Regions from separate parts of the Kitasatospora sp. NPDC053057 genome, predicted to be linked through region 1. Evidence: riboswitches for the same ligand, from Rfam matches in the RefSeq annotation. Region 1 holds a riboswitch; the other holds the start of a gene.
What was found. Region 1 has a riboswitch for cyclic di-AMP ahead of ACIG5E_RS02535 (transglycosylase family protein). Riboswitches for the same ligand answer to the same signal wherever they lie in the genome.

Region 1 (10,551 bases):
CTGGACAGCCCCGAGGGCACCCTCGCCTTCCGGCGCGGCTCCTTCGTCTGCACGGTGAACACCACCGGCGAGCCGGTGCGGATCGCCGCCCCGGGCCGGCTGCTGCTCGCCTCGACCGAACTCGTGGTGGACGGCGGCGAGACGGTGCTCGCTCCGGACACCACCGGCTGGTGGGCGGTCTGACGTGGTTGCAATAGGCTCAGGGACCGTGACTACGGCGCGACTCTCAGACATCGCGGCGCAGGCGGGGGTCAGCGAAGCCACCGTCTCCCGCGTGCTCAACGGCAAGGCGAACGTCTCCGCCGCCACCAGGCAGACCGTCCTGGCGGCGCTCGACGTGCTCGGCTACGAGCGGCCGACCCGGCTGCGCCAGCGCAGCGCCGGGCTGATCGGGCTGATCACGCCGGAGTTGAGCAACCCGATCTTCCCCGCGCTGGCGCAGGTGATCGAGCAGGTGCTCAGCCGGCACGGCTTCACTCCGGTGCTGTGCACCCAGACCCCGGGCGGGTCCACCGAGGACGAACTGGTCGAGATGCTGGTAGACCGGGGAGTGGCGGGCATCGTCTTCGTCTCCGGGCTGCACGCCGACTCCACGGCCGACCACGACCGCTACGCCCGGCTGGCCGGGCGCGGGGTCCCGTTCGTGCTGATCAACGGCTTCAGCGAGAAGATCGACGCGCCGTTCATCTCGCCGGACGACCGGTCCGCGATGTGGATGGCCGTCCAGCACCTGGCCGAACTCGGGCACGAGCGGATCGGCCTGGCGGTCGGGCAGCGGCGGTACGTGCCGGTGCTGCGCAAGATCGAGGGCTTCACGGCGGCCATGCGCGAGGTGCTCGGGTTCGGGCAGGAGGAGGCGGAAGGCCTCGTCCACCACACGCTGTTCAGCGTGGAGGGCGGGCACGCGGCGGCCGGTGCGCTGCTCGACAAGGGCTGCACGGCGATCGTCTGCGGGAGCGACATGATGGCGCTCGGGGCGATCCGGGCGGTGCGGCAGCGCGGGCTGTCGGTGCCGCAGGACGTGTCGGTGGTCGGCTTCGACGACTCGCCGCTGATCGCCTTCACCGAGCCGCCGTTGACCACGATCCGCCAGCCGGTCGAGGCGATGGCGACGGCGGCGGTGGACGCGCTGCTGGAGGAGGTCGGCGGGAACGCCGCCCAGCGCGGCGAGTTCATGTTCCAGCCGGAGCTGGTGATGCGCGGTTCCACGGGGGCCTGCGCGCGCTGAGGCTGTCCGGTGCGGCTGTTCAGCGGCCGTGCCAACTGACGGGCCCCGGAGGGCGGTTGCTCTCCGGGGCCCGTCGGCGTGCGCGCTGCCAGGTCAGCCTTCCTGGGCGTTCGGGCGGTCGGTGGAGACCCGCTGGCCGTCGGCCGCGTCGCCGGTCCGGGTCTCGGTGCGGCGGCCGCGGGCCAGGTAGTCGCGCACTACCAGTTCGACGGCGTCCTGGGGGTTCTTGGTACCGGAGAGCAGCATCGCGTCGATCGCGAGGTTCGCGTCGAGCGTGATGGTGACCTGGGCCATGGTGACTCCTCCTCGGGTGCAGGGCAGCAGCATGCCCTCTGCGCCGGAGTTTGACCATGCGGAATCAGGCGCTGCGAGTCCGGTCGTGCGGGTACGCCGAAGCCCCGGGGGAGCGACCAGACTCTTCCCGGGGCGGTCGGGTGACGAATGACGGCTGACGGATGACAGCTGACAGATGATGAAATCTGTCATCCGTTATCCGTCAGCTGTCATCCGTCAGCTGTCCTGTGTTCGCGGTGCTCAGACCCGGCCGGCGAAGTCCGGGGCCCAGTTGGCGATGGTCTGGAGGCGGACGCCCGAGCTCGGGTTGGCGGCCTCGACGTACTGGCCGCCGCCGATGTAGATGGCGACGTGGTAGACGCCGGAGTTCTGACCGTTGTTCGACCAGAAGAGCAGGTCGCCCGGCTGCAGGCTGTCCAGCGAGACGTGGGTGCTGGCGGCGGCCTGGTCGGCGGCGACGCGCGGGACGTTGATGCCCGCGGCGCGCAGCGCGGCCTGGGTCAGGCCGGAGCAGTCCCAACCGCCGTTGCCGGTGCCGCCGTAGACGTACGCCTGGCCGACCTTCGACTTGGCGAAGGAGACCGCGGCGGCCATGCTGCCGGTGGCGGCCGGAGCCGGGGCCTGGGTCTGCGCCTGGGCGGCCGGCTTCGAGGCGGGCTTCGCGGCCGGGGCCTTGGTCTGGGCGATCGGCTTGGCGTCCACGGCACCGCCGTTCGAGGCCTGGCCGGACTTCTGCGAGCGGTCGAACCAGGTGAAGTCCGAGCCGGACTTGGTGGCGGTGGAGGGGGTGTCGGCCTGGGCCGGGGCGCCGTCACCGAAGGTCAGCTGCTGGCCCGGGTAGATGGTGTCCGGGCCCTCGGTGAGGGTGCTGCGGTTGAGCTCGTACAGGTGCTGCCAGCCGCCCTGGACGTTGTGCTTGTCGGCGATCGAGGACAGCCAGTCGCCCTCGACGACGGTGTAGTCGCCGGTCTGGGCCTGGGTCTGGCGCTGCTTCGCCCAGCCGCTGTTGGCGGACTTGGCGGAGGCCGAGGCGGAGTCGCTGGAGGCCTGGGCCTGGGCCTGGGCGGGCGCGGCCGGCTTCGCGGCCGGGGTCTGGCCCTGGGCGGGCTTGACCGCGGGCTTGGCGGCCGTCGAGGTGTCGACGGCGGCCGCGGCGCCACCCTTGGTCAGACCGGCCTGGATCGAGCAGACCGGCCAGGCACCGGGACCCTGCGAGGCGAGGACCTTCTCGGCGACGGCGATCTGCTGGTCCTTGGTGGCGAGGTTGGCCTGCGGGGCGTACGCGGTGCCGCCGAAGGCGGCCCAGGTGCTGGAGGTGAACTGCAGGCCGCCGTAGAAACCGTTGCCAGTGTTGATGCTCCAGTCGCCGCTGCTCTCGCACTGGGCGACCTTGTCCCAGGTGGCGACGGTGGCGGCGTCGGCGGTGCCGGTGGTGAGGCAGGGGACGGTGAGGCCGACGCCCGCGACGCCGAGGGCGGCGATCACGCGACGGGTGCGGCTGGACAGGCGGTTGCCGTTGGAAGGCAGCATGAAGACGCGGTCCTCTCCCACGCCTGCGAGGTGAGCTGTCGGATTCGGGCTGGAGTTGCCCGGCCGCGCTGTGGGCGCGGCTTCACCCCTAGCCCTGGACCGTTCCGGGAATCGGTCCGGGGCGACTTACCTGTGGTTCCCCCGCTCCTGCCGTAGTGCGTTTTCGCGCTGCCAGGACATCCGACGGCAGGACTCGGCGTCGCGGATGAACTGGGTCCGTGTGGTCACGAACGGGGAGCACGTTAAGCAGACTTAAGTTCAAACTGCAAATATCTGTGATGCGCATCACGGTTTACGGGGAAAGGTCGAATGGCCCGAATTTCATGATCGGAAATGATCGTTTTCCGGCAATTTCTCGATGGATTCCCAAAACTGTCTCCGCCTCAGGAGTGATGTGACGGAGCGTTGAAGTGCGGCGGGGCGCGCCCGCCGGGCCTGGGGAGTGCCCGAGATTCGAGCGCCCGCCTGCGCGCCGACTATTCATCGACAAATGGCACCAGAACGGACATTGCGTAGCAATGCCCGCTTAACTCTCCTGTGGGGCAATCCGAACAAGCGAAAAGGACCCGGAACGCAGTCGTTCCGGGTCCTTCGGTGGTGCGGGTGTGGCAACGGGTGGCCCGTGGGTCCGTCAGCCCTCCACGGGCCCCTCAGTGGCCGCGTGGGCACGTCGGGAGCCCTCTCCGGCCCCGATGGTGGCGGCGGCCTCCGCCTCGGCCTCGGCCAGTTCCTCGGCCGACGGCGTCGGCAGCGCGGCCAGGTAGGTCGAGGCGATCAGCTGGCCGACGGTCGGGTATGCGCCCAGCGGCGCCGCCGACGGGCAGCCGGTCTCCTCGGCGGCCGTGGCGAGCAGCTCGGAGTCCGCCTCCGGGCCGATGACGAGCGGGGCCAGTGCCGGGCGCTGGGAGCCGGTCTCCTTGAGGTGGTTGACGGCCCCGGCGACCGAGCCGGGCACGTCGAGCGCGGCGGCGACGACCGGGACGGCCAGTCGGGCGGCCAGCAGTACGCCGGTGATCCCGGCCGCGGCGGCCGCGTCCTCGCCGCCGACCGTGGTCAGCACCACGCCGTCGGCGGCGGTCGCGATGGCGAACAGCCGGGCCCGGTCGGCCCGGGCCAGCCCGGCCTCGGACAGCCGCACGTGGACGGCCTCGGCGAGCAGCGGGTGCGGGCCCAGCGCGTCGGTCACGGTCGCGCCGTACTCCGCGGCGAGGGCGTGAAGCCCGGTCAGGAAGCCGTGCGGTCCGGGTACCAGCGGCACCACGACGGGCGTCGGCAGTCCGGCCTCGGCGGCCGCCGCCAGCAGTTCCGCCACGGTGCGGTCCTCGGAGCCCCCGGCCTCGGTGCCGTCGCTCGGGAGGTAGCCGACCGCGGCCTGGACGCCGGTGTGCTCGCTGCGGACGATCGACAGCAGTTCCTCGACGACCGAACGGGACTCGGGTCCCGCGGTCGCGGGTACGGCGAGCACCAGGGCCGGCGAGCCGGTGCGGATCTCGGGGCGCTCGGGGCGGCGGTGGCGCCCCCGCGCACGGGAGCCTGGAGTGCGGACGGGCAGTGGCGCGCCCGGGATGGCTGCGGTGCTCATGCCGGAGATCGTAGGACATCTGCCCGTCAGGCCTGCAGTCGGCTGCCGTACGGGTTTCGGGTGGTCGTGGTGCGAAGGTCGTGTCGCTGCCGCGCCGGTCCGGGCGGTTTGCCTACAATCCGGACATTCTTCGCCCAACCCCCGTGTGGACCCACGTAGATGCCCTGACGTGTCCCAAGGGGCGGCGCGTTGCATCCGGGGCGAGTGAGATGTCTCACAGTCGGACGGTGGCCTGACGGAGGGTCACGGCGGTGCGACTCCCGGCATTCGAAGATCAACATTTAGCGGGGGGCTGCTCACGGCCGGTTATGGACGAGCCGTCGATTCAATCGGCTATGTCCGTTTACGTACCGTCAGGAGAAGGGTCCGTGAAGAGTTCGGGGCGACCGATAAAAGGCCTCGTGCACCTGCAATGTCCCGTGCTGATGCACGTGCACTGGGGCTATCATCGCGTCAAGTGAGGCGTTGTGCCGGACCGGTACGGGGCCGGTCCGTTCGTTCGGCGGGTGCCGGGGGCGCCGCGCTGGACGACAACTCCGGAGCTCTTCGGGAGACTTCTATGCACGACTCGCAGGACATGCACGGCTCGAACCACACCTACAACGGGATGGCCGCCGCCGACCTCAAGGGGGTGGTCTGGCAGAAGAGCCGGCACAGTAACTCGCAGGGCAACTGCGTCGAGTTCGCGGCCCTGCCGGGTGGCGACGTCGCGATGCGCAACTCGCGCTTCCCGGACGGTCCGGCGCTCATCTACACCCGGGCGGAGATCGCCGCCCTTCTTCTGGGGGCCAAGGACGGGGAGTTCGACCACCTGGCGGTCTGACCGGCCGCTGCTTCACCATCGGGGGGCCGTCGTGGGTGCTGACACCACGACGGCCTTTGTCTTTGCCCGGCGGTGGCCCTTTCCGCTTCCGTCCGGTCCCGTGGTGGACCGCGCGGCGGGGCCTGCCGGGGTGTCGCGGGTGCTCCCGCGGGCTGCCCGCGTCCTCGGGCGCCGGGGCGCCCGGTGCGGGGAGCCGGTGCCGGGGCCGTGGCCCGGTCCGGCACGGAGGCCTGGCTGAAGGGCCCGGGGTGTGCTTCTCCCGGGTCGTCCCCGGGGCGTGGTCCTCCCGGGTCGTCCCTCGGCCGGCCGTGCGCCGCGCGGCGCTAGGCCGAGCGCCGGTGCCGTCCACCGATTTCGACGCGTCCGTCGAGCTTGTCGAGCCGGTGGCCGTCCAGTGCGCCGCCGTCGAGCCTGCCGCGGTCGAGCCCGCTGCCGCAGGTCGGCTCCGCCTCGAACACGGCCCAGACCACCTTGCCGCTGCCCAGCGGGTGCCAGCCCCACGAGCGGCTGAACGATTCCACCAGGTGCAGTCCGCGGCCGGATTCGGCGACGAAGTCCGCCTCCCGGGCCACCGGGCCGATGCTGCTCGGATCGCTCACCGCGCAGACCACCTGGGGTGCACGGTGCACCAGGCTTATTCGGATCGGCAGCCGTCCCTCCGGGGTCGGCTGTGTGGGAAAGTCGTACTCGCCCAGGGCGCCGCCCGACGGGTCGGGCCGTGCGCCGATCGCATGCCGGAGCGCGTTGGTCACGAGTTCCGAGGCCACCAGCGCGACATCGTCGAACAGCTCTGTCAGGCCCCAGCACTGAAGAGCGGTCCGGGCGAAGTCGCGCGCGGTTCTCACGGCTTCGAAACGAGGAGCGAGCGTACAGGTGACCACATGGGGGTCAACTGCCAAAGCCGTACCGGTGCTCATGAAGAGCTCCTCCCATAAGGGGGCGGACGCGGCTGGACCCGCCGGGGTCATGCCGGTCACCTCCGACTCGCTCGGCCGCTCGGCCGCCCCCTCGACCAGGCGCGCGCGCACTCGAACGCCCGGTGGCGCGGGGACGCCGCCGGGTCGGTGCACGGAGTCGCGCGTGGGGTCGACGCGGAGCCCGCGGGATTGCCAGGGATGTGCAGGTGCACGTGCACCATGGTGGTGTGCGCTCACTGCAGATGCAAGAGTCGATTCACGTGCAGTCGCACTATTGGCATATGCAAGCGCCGGATGCACGTGCATCCTGGTGTGCGGAGTGCGGAACTGATAGGAACATCCGTCAGTATCGGCACCGTGAGCGCTCAACTGATGGCAGACTGTGCGCTGTTTGCCCTAGGTGGAGGTTTCGACCGCATGACCACAGTTCAGCCGGGCGGCGGCTCGATGGTCCGCCGGATCCTCCTCGGCTCGCAGCTGCGCCGCCTGCGCGAGGCGCGCGGGATCACCCGTGAGGACGCGGGCTACGCGATCCGCGCGTCCGAGTCCAAGATCAGTCGCATGGAGCTCGGCCGGGCAGCTTCAAGGAGCGCGACGTCGCCGACCTGCTCAGTCTCTACGGCGTCGACGACGGCCTGGAGCGGGAGGCCCTGCTCGGCCTGGTCCGCGAGGCCAACAAGTCCGGCTGGTGGCACAGCTTCAACGACGTGCTGCCGGGCTGGTTCCAGACCTACGTCGGCCTCGAAGAGGCCGCCCAGCTGATCCGCACGTACGAGGTGCAGTTCATCCCCGGACTGCTGCAGTCCGAGGAGTACGCACGGGCGGTTTTCGGCCAGAGTCGGCCGGTCATCAGTGAGGAGGAGGTCGAGCGGCGGGTCAGCCTCCGCCTGCGCCGCCAGAAGCTGCTGACCGAGGGCGCCAGCCCGCGGCTGTGGGCGGTCATCGACGAGGCGGCGCTGCGCCGGCCGGTCGGCGGGCCCAAGGTGATGCGCGGCCAGGTTCAGTACCTGATCGACGTCGCCGAGCAGGCCAACGTGGTCATCCAGGTCATGCCGTTCCGCTTCGGTGCGCACGCGGGCGAGTCCGGGGCGTTCACGATCCTGCGCTTCCCGGAGCAGGACCTCGCGGACGTGGTCTACCTGGAGCAGCTCACCAGCGCGCTCTACCTGGACAAGCGGGACGACGTCGACGCGTACATCCAGGTCATGGAGCGGCTCTGCGTGGACAGCCTCACGCCCGAGCGCACGATAGACCTGCTCGCCTCGATCCTGAAGGAGCGCTGAGCAACTCCCGGGCGGGGCCCGGGAGATCCTCCGTCGCAAGCCGTCCGTGCGATCGCCCGGCCCGGCCGCCCGCTCGCCGTCAACCGTGGGCCGGCGGCCGTTCGCGTTCCGGCGGGGGCAGCGGCTGCGGCGGGCGGCCCAGCTCCCAGGCCAGGCCGTAGCGGCCGAACAGGTCGGCCCGGATCGGCGCCAGCGGGATCTCCGCGCCCGGCAGTAGCACCCCGATGCAGCCGCCCATCAGCGCACTGCGCAGCACGGCGTGCTCGGCGACCGGGTCCGGCGCGCCCCAGTCCTCCAGCAGGCCCTGCAGGATCGCGCCGACCTGCTGCTGCTCCGGGTCCTGGACGAAGGCGCCGGTGTCCGGGTCGAGGATCAGCGCCAGGTGGGAGCGCATCACCCGGGGGTGGTCCATGGCCAGGCTGAGGACGGTGTCGATCGCGCGGGCCAATCGGGCCTCGGGGGAGGCGCCCGGCGGCAGTTCGGCCAGTTCGCCGGAGAGCGCCTGGTGCATCATCCGGTGCGTGGCGGACTGCATCAGCAGTCGTTTGCCGTCGAAGTAGTACGAGAGCAGACCGCGGGCGAGTCCGGCCCGCTCGGCGATGTCGCTCAGCGTGGTGCCCGCGTAACCGCGCTGGTCAACGAGCTCGATGGTGGCCCGCATGATGCGTCGGCGGGAGCGTTGCCGCATCTCCTCATTGACCGAATCCCCGCGAGGTGCCATCGTGACTGCTCCGAACGTTCGTTGGCTCCGGGCCAATATACTTGCGGAGCCGGCAGCCGCGCCGTGGAACCGTGCCCTTGCGGGCGCCGCCCGGGCGGCCCGTACATAGACGGCCGGCTCCACCAACACGGGGGTTTGGTGGAGCCGGCACCAGTGCCCGGCGGTCAGGGGTCGACCGTGGGCGAGGGCCAGTGGGTCAGTGCTCGGTCAGGACTTCGGTCCGGGCCACGGGCGACCCGGCAGGCGGATAATCATAATCCGGCACCGACGGGAGAGTTGAATTCCGGCGTCGGTCCAGCAGGGCGCCCACCGCGGCCACGACCAGTCCGACCAGCGCGACCGCCGTGACCAGGACCAGGGCCGGCCGGTAGCCGTCCAGCTGAGCCCGGGCGCTGTCGCCGCCCGCGCTCCCGGCCGTGATCATCGCGGTCGCCCCGGCCAGCACCACGGCGGTGCCGACCTGGATCGCCGTGTTCACCAGACCCGAGGCCAGCCCCTGCTCCTCGTCGGCCACCCCGTCGGTGGCGGCGATGTTCACCGAGGGGAAGGCCAGCGCGAAGCCCACGCCGAGCAGCAGCATCGAGGGCAGCACCAGGACCAGGTACGAGCTGTGCTCGTCCAGGCGCAGGAATAGGGCGAAGGCACCGGCCAGGGCCAGCAGGCCGATCGGCAGCAGCCGGGCGGTGCCGAAGCGGTCCACGATCGGGCCCATGAACGGCGCGGAGAGGGCGATGAAGGCGCCGGCCGGCAGCAGTCCGAGGGCCATCTGCAGGGCCGACCAGCCGAGCAGGTGCTGCAGGTAGAGCGTGACGACGAACTGGAAGCCGCCGTACGCGCCGGTCATCGCGAAGGCGACCACGTTGGCCCGGGCCACCGAGCCGTTGCGGAAGATGCCGAGCCGGACCAGCGGGTGGGCGGTGCGGCTCTCGACCAGCAGGAACGCGGCGGCCAGCGCGGCGACCACGACCAGTGAGCCGAGGGTGCGCAGGCTCAGCCAGCCGGCGCCCTGGGCCTCCGTCACGGTGAAGACCAGCAGCAGGACGGTCGTGGTGCCGGTGATCGCGCCGAGCACGTCGTAGCCGCCCTTGGCGGGCTCCTCGACCGGGCGGGGGAGCAGGCGCACGGCGAAGACCAGGGCGAGCAGCGCGACCGGGACGGGCATCAGGAAGGTCCAGCGCCAGCCGACCGAGGTGAGCAGGCCGCTGAGCACCAGGCCGAGCGAGAAGCCGCTGGCGCCGCAGGTGGTGTAGATCGACAGCGCCCGGTTGCGGGCAGGGCCCTCGGCGAAGGTCGTGGTGATGATCGACAGGCCGGCCGGGGCGGTGAAGGCGGCGCTGACGCCCTTGAGGAAACGGGCCGCGATCAGCAGGCCGCCGTCGTCGACCAGGCCTCCGACCAGCGAGGCGGCGGCGAAGGCGCCGAGGGCGACCAGGAAGACCCGGCGGCGGCCGAGCAGGTCGGCGGCGCGCCCGCCGAGCAGCAGGAGGCCGCCGTAGCCGAGCACGTAGCCGGAGACCACCCACTGCAGGGTGGAGGTCGAGAGGTGAAGTTCGGAGCCGATGGAGGGGAGGGCGACGCCCACCATCGAGACGTCCAGGGCGTCCAGGAACATGGCGGCGCAGAGCACGACAAGGGTGCCCCAGAGGCGGGGTGTCCAGTGCAGCCCGCTGGTTGACGGATCGTCGGTTGGCGTGACGGTCGCGGTGGTCATGGGGAGGACAGTACATGCGCGTGCATTCAATGCAAATGAATAAGATGTGAACGCATAAATTTACGATGCACATGCTAGGGTGGTGGTGTGGCTGAACTCGACTCCCTCGAAGCCTCGGCGGAGGCTGGTCTCATCGCGGAATGGCGCGAGCTGCTCGCCCGCCATGCCGCGGCCGTCTGTACGCTCGACCGCGAGCTCGGTGAGAAGTACGGGCTGGGCATGAGCGAGTTCGAGGTGCTGGAACGCCTGGTGGAGGGGTGCGAGGCCGAAGCCCGGCACGCCCTGCGGGCGAGTGAGCTGGCGTCCATCGTCCATCTGAGCCAGAGTGCGCTGTCCCGGCTGATCGCCCGCCTGGAGAAGGTCGGACTGGTGACCCGGGCGATGTGTCCGAGCGACCGGCGGGGCATCATGATCGCTCTGACCGAGGCCGGGCGGGAGCGCTACGACCAGGCCCGGCCGCTC
Region 2 (10,551 bases), 190 kb from region 1:
GGTGGACCTGCTGGCCGGGAGTCCGACGGACCTCCCGCTGCGCGAGGCGCTGGCGCGCTCGGCGGTCGAGTCGCTGACCCCGGCCGACGACGAGGCCGTCGAGGCCATGCACTGGACCCGCAGCCTGCTGCGCGACCCGCGGCTGGACGGCACCTGGCAGCGCGTCCACGCCGGATCGGAGGAGCGGCTGCGCTCCGTGCTGGCGGCCCGCTGCCCGGACGGCGTCGATCCGCTGGAGATCCGGCTCGCCGCCGCCGCGGCCACGGCGGCGATCCGGGTGGCCCTGGAACAGTGGGCCGGCTCCGACGCCCCGGTCGCCGGCCCGGGTTCCCCGCAGGACCTCGGCGCCCGCTGCATGCGCGAGCTCACGGCGGGGCTGCGGCTTCTCACGGCACCCCCAGTCGCCGATCAGCTTCCTCACAGCTCCCGCTAGGGTTGGTCCTCGCGCCCCGGTGGGGGAACCGGGGTGACCTCCTCGGATGTCTCTGAGCGGAGGGGTGCGGAGTTCGAGGCGTGGGAGCAACTGGGACATGGGTCTGACGAGCCACAAAGTGCTGGCGCTGGCCGTACTGATTGCGGTCGTGATGATGGTCGGCACGGTCTGGCTGTGGCCCAGACTCGCCCGGAAGAGCTGGCAGGCGGTGCTCGGCCGAATAGGCACGCTGCTCGCCACCCAGGTCGCCGTGCTCGCCGCACTCGGCCTGGTGGCCAACAACTACTTCGCGTTCTACAGCAGTTGGGACGACCTGCTCGGCACCGGCAGCACCGGCCCGGTGGTGATCCACAACAAGGCGGACGCCTCCGGACGCCTGATGGTGGAGACCATCGGCCAGGCCTCGGTCAAGGGCGGCGGGGCGATGGGCCGCGAGCCCAGCCAGTCCGGCGAGATCCGCAAGGTGCGGATCGACGGCAAGGAGAGCCGGCTGTCGACCGAGGGGTACGTCTACCTGCCGCCGCAGTACTTCCAGCCGGAGTACGCGCGGAAGCAGTTCCCGGCCGTGATCGTCAGCACCGGGTTTCCAGGAATCGCCGAGAACCTGATCACCCGCTTCAACTACCCGGGTGCCGCGCTCAAGCTGCTGCAGGAAGGCCGGATGCAGCCGACCGTCATGGTCCTGATGCGTCCCTCGCCCGCCCTGCCGCAGGACACCGAGTGCGAGGACATCCCGGGCGGCGCCCAGTCCGACACGTACTTCACCAAGGACGTCCCCTCGGCGATCGAGGCGAGCTACCGGGTCTCGACCGACCCGCACGCCTGGGCCTACATGGGCAACTCGACCGGCGGCTACTGCGCCGTCAAGCTGGCCATGCGCCACCCGGACGTCTTCCCGACCGCCGTCGCCCTGTCCGGGTACTACGAGGCCGCCGACGACCCGACCACCGGTGACCTCTTCGGCGGCAGCAAGCAGCGCCGCGACGAGGCCAACCTGATGTGGCGGCTGAAGAACCTGCCGCAGCCGAACATCTCCCTCCTGCTGGCCGGCACCAAGAAGGGCGACGGCAACTACAAGCAGGACACCGAGGCGTTCATCGACGGGGTGCACAGCCCGATGAAGGTCTCGTACAGCATGCTCGAGAACGGCGGCCACAACTTCGAGACCTGGAGCGCGCTGCTGCCCTCCTCGCTGGAGTGGCTGTCCCAGCACCTCAAGGTGCCGAACCAGCCGAACCAGCCGGCCGAGCCGGGCCGGCAGGGCCAGACCGACCAGCCGGGCCAGACCGTCTGACGGACGACTCCGTCGGACGAGAGCGAACCGAACCCCCGGGGCCGCCCCCGGGGGTTCGGTTCGTCGTCACGCGGCTCAGGCCACCCGCTCCAGCGTCCCGGTGTGCAGCTGGCCGACCCGGCCGCCCTCGCCCTCGAAGGTCCAGAAGGCGCGCACGGTCAGCGCGTTGAGGTCCATCACGTGGCTGACGGTGATCCCGCTCTGCTCCGTCCAGCTGACGAAGTAGATCCCCGGCGCGACCTCGGCGACGTGCAGCCGCACGTCCTCCCACTGGCCCGCCGACTCGCCGAGGCCCTCCCAGCGCAGCCGCATGCCGTCGGCCGAGTAGGTGTTTCGGAAGGCCGCGCCGTTGTCGGCCCGGAAGACGTAGGTACGGCCGGCGAAGGCGGGCAGGGACGCGGTCATGGTGGGGCGGGACCTCTTCTCGGGAGCGTGGGACGGACCGTACGGGCGGGCACATCGGACTCGGTGCACTTGTGCACCGCGGAAAATGCCAGGCTTCCAATTTATCCGACCGGGCGGATTCGGGCGGCCCCGCGCCACGGTGCGGTACGCCACCGGATGGGACGCCGGTGGCACCGGCACCCCGGTCGTCCCCGCACCTGTACATGACCCGCTACGGCACGTACACCCCGAGGCCCTGCCTGGAGGTGCCCCGGCCGTGGCGCCGGGATTGATCAACTCGGCTGCCACGCAGCGTCGTTGATCGACACCACTGTGAGCTGCGCGACAACCGGACCGATCGAGTTGTCCGTTCACGCACAGCCTGCCTAGCCTGCAACGGGTCGTCCGCCCTCGCGGACCCCGTCGCCGGGACGCCGAGTCCTGTCCACCCGTCGGCGGGCAGCCGAGCACCACAGCGGACGGGAGCGGGGGAACCAAGGTCAGTGCCCGGCCCGTGCGCACCAGCGTGCGGGTCGCGGCTAGGGGTGAAGCCGCTCCACAGGCGGCCGGGCAACTGCAGCCCGAATCCGACAGCTCACCTCGCAGGCGTCGCAGAGGACTCCCATGCACCCTCCTGCCGGGCGCCGTCGCGCACCCCGCCATGCCCGTCCGTCCCACCGCGGCCGCAACGCCGCCCTCGCCGCCACCGGCGCGCTCGCCATCAGCGGCGCCGGCCTGCTCGGGCTGCCGTCCGTCGCCGGTGCCCAGGCCGCCACCGGCCCGACCGTCACCCAGGACCGCCTCGCCCCCGCCACCATGGTCGCGGGCAAGGCCGCCACCGCCTCGCTGAGCCTGCACTCCTCGTCCTGCTTCGTCGCCAGGACCGTCGGCGTCGGCGTCCGCGACGCGCGCGGCACCAACCTGGACTTCCCGGGCAACGCCGGCAACGTGCAGATCTGCCCCACCGGGCTCGACTTCACCAGCGGCGCGCGCACCCTGCCCGCCGGGACGTACACCCAGTTCGGCTTCTGGCAGGACCTCGGCGGCACCTGGCACAACCTGCCCTCGCAGCAGCTGGTGGTCTCCCGTACCGGCACGTCGACGCCCACCCCGGCCCCGACCGCCACCTCCACGAGCGCGCCGGCCCCGACTGCCGCGCCCACCAGCGTGCCGGCGCCGACCGCCGCGCCCACCACCAAGCCGACCGCGACCACTGCGCCCACCGCCAAGCCGACCCCAACCGCCGCGCCCACTACCGCGCCCACCGCGAGCCCGAGCGCCACCGCGAGCCCGAGCACCCCGGCGCCGGCGTCCCCGATCGCCGGCAAGTCGCTGACCTGGTCCGACGAGTTCAACGGCCCGATCAACTGGGGCCAGCGCTGGGTCGGCGACAAGAGCACCGCGTACAGGTACGGCAACCACAACCCGGACGACAACAAGCTCGACTGGCTGAACAAGAACAACGTCAGCGTCGCCAACGGCGTCGCCACCTTCACCGCCACCCCCGGCGGCCCCACCCTGGAGAACGGCCAGCAGTCCTGGAACACCGGCTTGCTGACCACCGAGGGCTCCGCCGAGGGCTTCCAGGTCAAGACCGGTGACTACGCCGAGACCCGGGTCAAGATGCCCTCCGTCACCGGTGCCTGGCCCGCCCTGTGGACCTGGAAGAACGGCAACGGGGAGATCGACTCCTTCGAGTACCACCCCGACAACCCGAACCTGCTGGAGCTGACCAACCACGTCAACCCCGGCAACCCGGACTACTACACCGACGCCAAGGCCGTCGCCAAGGACCAGTGGATCACCATCGGCACCTACTACGGCGCCAACTCGGTCGACTGGTACGTCAACGGCGTCAAGGTGTACTCGGACGGCAAGGGCGTGGGTGCAGACTTCTCCGCGTACCTGATCCTCAACCTCTCGGTCGGTGCCGGCAAGTACCACCCGGCGCCGCAGGGGAACACCCCGATCACCTTCGCCGCCGACTACGTGCGCGTCTACCGCTGAGCGCGGACGCCGAGCGCACGTAGCCCGCAGACCAGCCGCTCTCAGGAACCGGCAGCCGTCTCGACCACGTTCAGGTCGAACGGCTGCCGGTTGTTGCGTTCGTCCCGGTCGTCCGGGCTGTGCACCTCGACCGACCCGCCGGTCAGCACGCCCGTCGGCACGTCGCGGGAGACCCGCACCGGGACGAGCGCGGTGGCGCTGCGCCCCTGCTTCAGTCCGGCCTCGAAGACGCAACGCACCGTGCGCCCGCCCCGCAGCACCGCGCAGTCGGCGGGGAAGTACGGGCCCTGCGGTGTCACGCCGTCCGGCAGGGTGACGATCACGGTGAACGGCGAGGCCGTGGTGTCCGGGCCGCGGTTCGCGACGAAGGCGTGGACGGTGGTCCTGCCACCGGGCGGGGCGGGGTCCGGGTCCATCCGGGTCACCTCCAGGTCGGAGTGGGACCGTGCGGCGGCCGGGCTCGCCGCCGCGACCCGCGGTTCGGGCCGGGGCGCGGGACGCAGGGCCCAGGACGGCCCGGCGGCCAGCAGTGCGACCGTGCAACCCGCCGCCGTCACCGCCGTCACCGCCGTCGGCGTCTGCCCCGCCGTGGCCCCGGCGGCCCGGTCGGCCGTGCCGCCGGATCCGACCTGAAGCCCCCTGCGCCTGCCCCGCGTACGCTCGGACACCGCTCACCGTTCCCTCGTGCTCCGGCCGCCCGCTCCGTCGCGGGCCGCGTCCGCACCAGGGTGGTGGCACCGGGGGTCCGGACCCGGCGCAACCCGCCCACCGGTCCGTCGAAAGGAGGACAACGCGAGCGGGATGCGGCAGCGGCCCCACCGCGCGACCCGGGCAAGGCGATTGACGAAACGTCAGGGCGCGAGGACCTGCCCGAGTCGGGACGCGATCTGGTGCATCACCGGCACCAGCGAGGACGACCCCGCCTGCTCCTCCAGCGCCCGGATCCGGGCCTCCGGACCGGACACCGACAGGGCTGTGGGCGTTGGAGCGCCCGGTACCGCGAGCGCGATGCAGCGGACGCCGATCTCCTGCTCCTGGTCGTCGACCACGTACCCGCGCTCGCGCGCCTCGGCGAGCTGGTCCATCAGCTCCTGCGGGTCGGTCACGGTGTACTCGGTGTGCGCGGGCAGCGGGTTGGGGCCCAGGATCGCGCGCGCCTCGTCCTCGGGGAGCTGGGCGAGCAGCGCCTTGCCGACGCCGGTGCAGTGCGGCTGCACCCGCCGCCCGACCTCGGTGAACATCCGCATCGAGCGCCGCGACTGCACCTGCCCGACGTACACCACCTCGCCGCCCTCCAGCACGGCCAGGTTGGCGGTCTCGCCGGTGGCCTCCATGAGCTCGGCCAGGTAGGGGCGGGCCCAGCTGCCGAGCAGGCGGCCGGCCGTCTCGCCGAGGCGGATCAGCCGGGGGCCGAGGGTGTAGCGGCGCGCGGTGTCCTGGCGGACATAGCCCTGCTGGACGAGGGTACGAACCAGTCGGTGGATGGTCGGCATCGGGAGGCCGGAACTGCTGGAGAGCTCGCTGAGGGTGGCCACCCCGCCGGAGTCGGCCAGCGCCTCCAGGAGTTGGAAGGCGCGTTCGACGGACTGCACGCCGCCGCTCGCGCGGTCGGCGCCTGTCGTCGATGCTGTGTCGGGGGTCGCAACCACCGGCGTTCCCTTCGCTGTCGGGGAGGAGTAGAGTCCCGGCGACCTCTTCAACAAACCGTTGAAATTCTGTATCGCGGAAACTAGTCTCCACCTTACAGAATCGAACTCGCCGACAGGCGGGTAACGATCGAGGAAGTTCCCGAGGAAGTTCCCACCGGAACTCCCTTCGCCAGGCTCAACCGTCTTAGGAGTGTCCTGCTCATGGCTGCAGATCAGGGGCCCGTCGGCGCCTCCCCCGCCGCTCCGGTCGTCACTGTCGCCGGTCCGCGCGTCCATCGGGCGGAGGAGGTGCTCACTCCGGAGGCGGTCGCCTTCGTCGTCGGCCTCCATCGCGCCTTCGAGGGCCGTCGGCAGGAGCTCCTGGCCAGGCGGAAGACCCGACGCGCCGAGATCGCGCGCACCGGCACGCTGGACTTCCTCCCCGAGACCGCCGGCGTCCGGGCCGGGGACTGGAAGGTCGCCGAGGCGCCGCGCGCGCTCCAGGACCGCCGGGTCGAGATCACCGGCCCCACCGACCGCAAGATGGTCATCAACGCGCTCAACTCCGGGGCCCGGATCTGGCTCGCCGACTTCGAGGACGCCACCTCCCCGACCTGGGAGAACGTGGTCAGCGGCCAGGTCAACCTGATCGACGCCTTCGAGGGCCGGATCGACTTCACCAGCTCGGCCGGCAAGGCCTACACCCTCAAGCCCGCCGCCGAACTCGCCACCGTCGTGGTCCGCCCGCGCGGCTGGCACCTGGACGAGAACCACCTGCTGGTCGACGGCGTCCCGGTGGCGGGCGCGTTCGTCGACTTCGGCCTGTACTTCTTCCACAACGCCGCCCGGCTGCTCGCCAAGGGCGCCGAGGATCCCAACTCCGGCCCCTACTTCTACCTGCCGAAGACCGAGAGCCACCTTGAGGCCCGGCTCTGGAACGACGTCTTCACCCACGCCCAGGCCGAACTCGGCATCCCGCACGGCACCGTCCGGGCCACCGTGCTGATCGAGACCATCACCGCGGCCTTCGAGATGGACGAGATCCTCTACGAGCTGCGCGACCACGCGGCCGGTCTCAACGCCGGGCGCTGGGACTACCTGTTCTCGATCGTCAAGAACTTCCGCGACGCCGGCGAGCACTACATCCTGCCGGACCGCAACAGCGTCACCATGGCCTCGCCCTTCATGGCCGCCTACACCCGGCTGCTGGTGCAGACCTGCCACAAGCGCGGCGCCCACGCGATCGGCGGCATGGCGGCGTTCATCCCCAGCCGCAAGGACCCGGAGGTCAACGCCGCCGCGCTGGAGAAGGTCAAGGCGGACAAGGACCGCGAGGCCGGCAACGGCTTCGACGGCTCCTGGGTCGCCCACCCGGACCTCGTCCCGGTCGCCCGGGCCTCCTTCGACGCGGTGCTCGGCGAGCGGCCCAACCAGAAGGACAACCCCGGCCCGGCCGAGCCGGTCACCGCCGCCGAACTGCTCGACATCGCGGGCGCCGGGGGCACCTGCACCCACGCCGGGCTGCACAACGCCGTCCAGGTCGGCATCCGCTACATCGAGGCGTGGCTGCGCGGGCTCGGGGCGGTCGGCATCTTCAACATGATGGAGGACGCCGCCACCGCCGAGATCTCGCGCTCGCAGATCTGGCAGTGGATCCACAACGGGGTCGTGCTGTCCGACACCGGGGAGAAGGCCACCGCCGAGCTGGTCCGCACCCTGGTCGCCACCGAACTGGCCGAGCTCCGTGCCGAGTCGGGCGCCGAGGCCTACGAGGCCGGCCGCTGGCGCGAGGCCGCCCAGCTCTTCGAACAGGTCGCCCTGGCCGAGGAGTTCGCGGACTTCCTGACCCTCCCCGCGCTTCCCCTGCTGGGCTGAGCACCAATCTATCCACCGGCGCCACCGCTGCCGCCTGCCGGGCCGTAGCAGTTCCGCCGCCCTTTGCTCCGTTCCGTACGGCGACGAATCCACCTGTCCTCTCGTCGCCGTACGGAACGGTCTTTTCTGTGTGAGGAGTTCACTGATGGCGCGCATCTTCTTCAACGGCCAGGCGATGGCCGGCGGACCGTTCCACGGCAAGGTCGCCGACGCCCTGATCGGCCCGGTCCGCACCGCACCCGGTTACCGCTTCTTCTCCATCGACCACAGCGGCGGGACGGACGTCTGCCCGGGGCTGCTGGCCGACCCGGCCGTCGACAGCGCGATCGAGGGCGAGCTGTACGACATCAGCCTGGAGCGCCTGCGGGACGTCATCCTGCCCGGCGAGCCCCGGGAGCTGGAGCTCGGCGTGATCAAGCTGGAGGACGGCTCCCCGTGCCTGTCCATGCTGCTCGCCCGGGGCGAGGTCGAGCGCGGCGTGCACCGCGAGATCACCCACCACGGTGGCTGGCGCGCCTACCTGGCGACGCTGGGGCGCACGGCCTGACGGTCGGGGGACCGGCGAACGGCGAACGGATACCTGAGAACAGACTTCAGCGAACAGATGATGAAAGTTGTCATCCGTTCGCTGAAGTCTGTTCGTTGAACTCTGTCCGTTGACTTCCGTTCGCTGAATTCCGTTCGCCGCCGGAGTCTGACCGCCGAGCCCGTCCGCACGCACGCCGCGGCCCCGAACCCTCGCCGTGGGTTCGGGGCCGCGGTCCGTACACCCTGCCGGGCGTACGGAGTCCGGGTCACGCACCGTCCCTGGGCGCCCCGGAGCTCCTTGGTGTCGGACGGACTCACACCGGCCGGGAGGCGAGCTCCTTGGCGGCGCGGGCGCAGGCCCGGGCGATCCGGTCCTCGTTGACGGTGGTCAGCTCGCCCTTCTCCACCACCGCGTTGCCGTTGACGAACAGCACCGCCAGCGGCGGCAGTGCGCCGAAGGTGAGGGCCGCGACCGGGTCGGCGATCGACGAGTGCATGACGCCGTCGATCTTCCACAGCGCCAGGTCGGCCAGCTTGCCGGCCTCGATCGAGCCGATCTCGTTCTGCCGCCCCAGCACCCGGGCCCCGCCCATGGTGCCCAGCCGCAGCGCCTGGCGCCCGGTCAGTGCGGTCGGGGAGCCGTGCAGGCGGTTGATCAGCAGCGCGTTGCGCAGTTCGGTGCCCAGCTCGCCGGACTCGTTGGAGGCGGTGCCGTCGACGCCGAGCCCGACCGGTACCCCGGCCTTGAGCATGTCGGGCACCCGGGCGATCCCGGCGGCCAGGCGGGCGTTGGAGGACGGGCAGTGCGCCACGCCCGTACCCGTCTCGGCGAACTTGGCGATGTCGGAGTCGTTCATGTGGACGCAGTGCGCCATCCAGACGTCCTCGCCGAGCCAGCCCACCGACTCGAAGTAGTCCGTCGGCCCCATGCCGAACAGCTCCTTGCAGAACTGCTCCTCCTCGGCCGTCTCCGAGCCGTGGGTGTGCAGCCGGACGCCCTTGCGGCGGGCGAGTTCGGCGGACTGGCGGAGCAGGTCGGTGGAGACCGAGAACGGCGAACAGGGCGCGATCGCCACGTGCAGCATCGAGCCGAACGAGGAGTCGTGGTAGCGGTCCACGGCGGCCTCGGAGGCGGCCAGGATGTCGTCGAGCTCCTCGACGGCGTGGTCCGGCGGCAGCCCGCCGTCCTTCTTGCTGCGGTCCATCGAGCCGCGCAGCGCGGTGAAGCGCAGGCCGAGCTCCTGGACGGCCTCGATCGAGGCGCCGAGGACGTCGCCGCCGTCCTTGGGGAAGACGTAGTGGTGGTCCGAGGCGGTGGTGCAGCCGGACTTGAGCAGGGCGGCGGCCGATCCCTGGCTGGCGGCGTGGACGAGCTTCTCGTCGATCCGGGCCCAGGTCGGGTAGAGCGCGACCAGCCAGTCGAACAGGATGTTGTCCTGGGCGAGGCCGCGGGTGATCCACTGGTAGAAGTGGTGGTGGGTGTTGACCAGGCCCGGGGTGATCAGGTGGCCCTCGCCGTTGATCCGGCGCACCACGTTGTCCAGCCAGTTCGGGGCGGGGCCGTCCCCGACCGACTCGATCCGGTTGCCGAGGATGACCACGTGGCCGCAGGCGTACTCGGTGTCGGCGGCGTCGACGGTGGCGATCGCGACGTTCTCGATCACGATCCGCTGGTCGGCGGGTGGGGGCTGGACTGCCATGGTGTCACTCCTATGGGGGAGGGCCAGGAGGGGCGCGCACCTCATGGTGCACGCCCCTGCCCGGACCGGTCAGGACGGTGTCGCCGTCGGCACCGTCGCGCCGGAGGCCTGGCCGGATCTGGATTCCGATCCTGACCGGCGGGCGGCCCCGACGTGGTGGAAGAGCAGGTTGAGCAGGACGGCCATCACGCAACCGGCCGAGATCCCCGAGTGCATCAGGGTCCGGACGGCCTCCGGGAAGGGGTCGTAGAAGTTCGGCACGGCGATCGGGACGATGCCGACACCGAGCGAGACCGACACCAGGATGGTGTTGGCGCTGGACTCCATGCCGGCCTCCGCGAGGGTGCGGATCCCGCTCGCCGCGACCGTGCCGAAGAGCACGATCCCGGCGCCGCCGAGGACGGGCTGCGGCACGAGGGAGACGACCGAACCGAGCACCGGGAAGAGCCCGAGCAGGATCAGGATGCCTCCGCCGGCCGCGACCACGAACCGGCTGCGGATCTTCGTCAGCGCCACCAGTCCGATGTTCTGGGCGAAGGCGCTGGCGGCGAAGCCGTTGAAGACGGGGCTGAGCGCGGTGGCCAGTCCGTCGGCCCGCAGGCCGGCGGCGAGCGTGGGTTCGTCGGCCTCGCGCTCGACGATCTTGCCGAGGGCGAGCATGTCGGCGGTGGACTCGGTCATCGAGACCACCATGACGATGCA

Region 2: another riboswitch for cyclic di-AMP. It lies ahead of ACIG5E_RS01725 (hypothetical protein); the one in region 1 lies ahead of ACIG5E_RS02535 (transglycosylase family protein).

What each region holds. Positions count from the first base shown of each region.
Region 1 is NZ_JBITZP010000001.1:563,190-573,740, forward strand. It holds gene ACIG5E_RS02520 (glycoside hydrolase family 13 protein) at 1-183, shown strand, start outside; gene ACIG5E_RS02525 (LacI family DNA-binding transcriptional regulator) at 209-1,228, shown strand; gene ACIG5E_RS02530 (hypothetical protein) at 1,322-1,522, opposite strand; gene ACIG5E_RS02535 (transglycosylase family protein) at 1,763-3,052, opposite strand; cyclic di-AMP (ydaO/yuaA leader) riboswitch at 3,060-3,230, opposite strand; gene ACIG5E_RS02540 (hypothetical protein) at 3,684-4,634, opposite strand; gene ACIG5E_RS02545 (DUF397 domain-containing protein) at 5,194-5,457, shown strand; gene ACIG5E_RS02550 (ATP-binding protein) at 5,781-6,374, opposite strand; partial or broken gene ACIG5E_RS02555 (helix-turn-helix domain-containing protein) at 6,792-7,657, shown strand; gene ACIG5E_RS02560 (TetR/AcrR family transcriptional regulator) at 7,737-8,345, opposite strand; gene ACIG5E_RS02565 (MFS transporter) at 8,575-10,089, opposite strand; gene ACIG5E_RS02570 (MarR family winged helix-turn-helix transcriptional regulator) at 10,177-10,551, shown strand, end outside.
Region 2 is NZ_JBITZP010000001.1:375,276-385,826, forward strand. It holds gene ACIG5E_RS01710 (TetR/AcrR family transcriptional regulator) at 1-433, shown strand, start outside; gene ACIG5E_RS01715 (alpha/beta hydrolase-fold protein) at 531-1,727, shown strand; gene ACIG5E_RS01720 (MoaF-related domain-containing protein) at 1,803-2,132, opposite strand; cyclic di-AMP (ydaO/yuaA leader) riboswitch at 2,570-2,733, shown strand; gene ACIG5E_RS01725 (hypothetical protein) at 2,736-4,118, shown strand; gene ACIG5E_RS01730 (hypothetical protein) at 4,160-4,786, opposite strand; gene ACIG5E_RS01735 (IclR family transcriptional regulator) at 4,970-5,767, opposite strand; gene aceB (malate synthase A) at 5,969-7,621, shown strand; gene ACIG5E_RS01745 (gamma-glutamylcyclotransferase) at 7,767-8,168, shown strand; gene ACIG5E_RS01750 (8-oxoguanine deaminase) at 8,464-9,849, opposite strand; gene ACIG5E_RS01755 (nucleobase:cation symporter-2 family protein) at 9,919-10,551, opposite strand, start outside.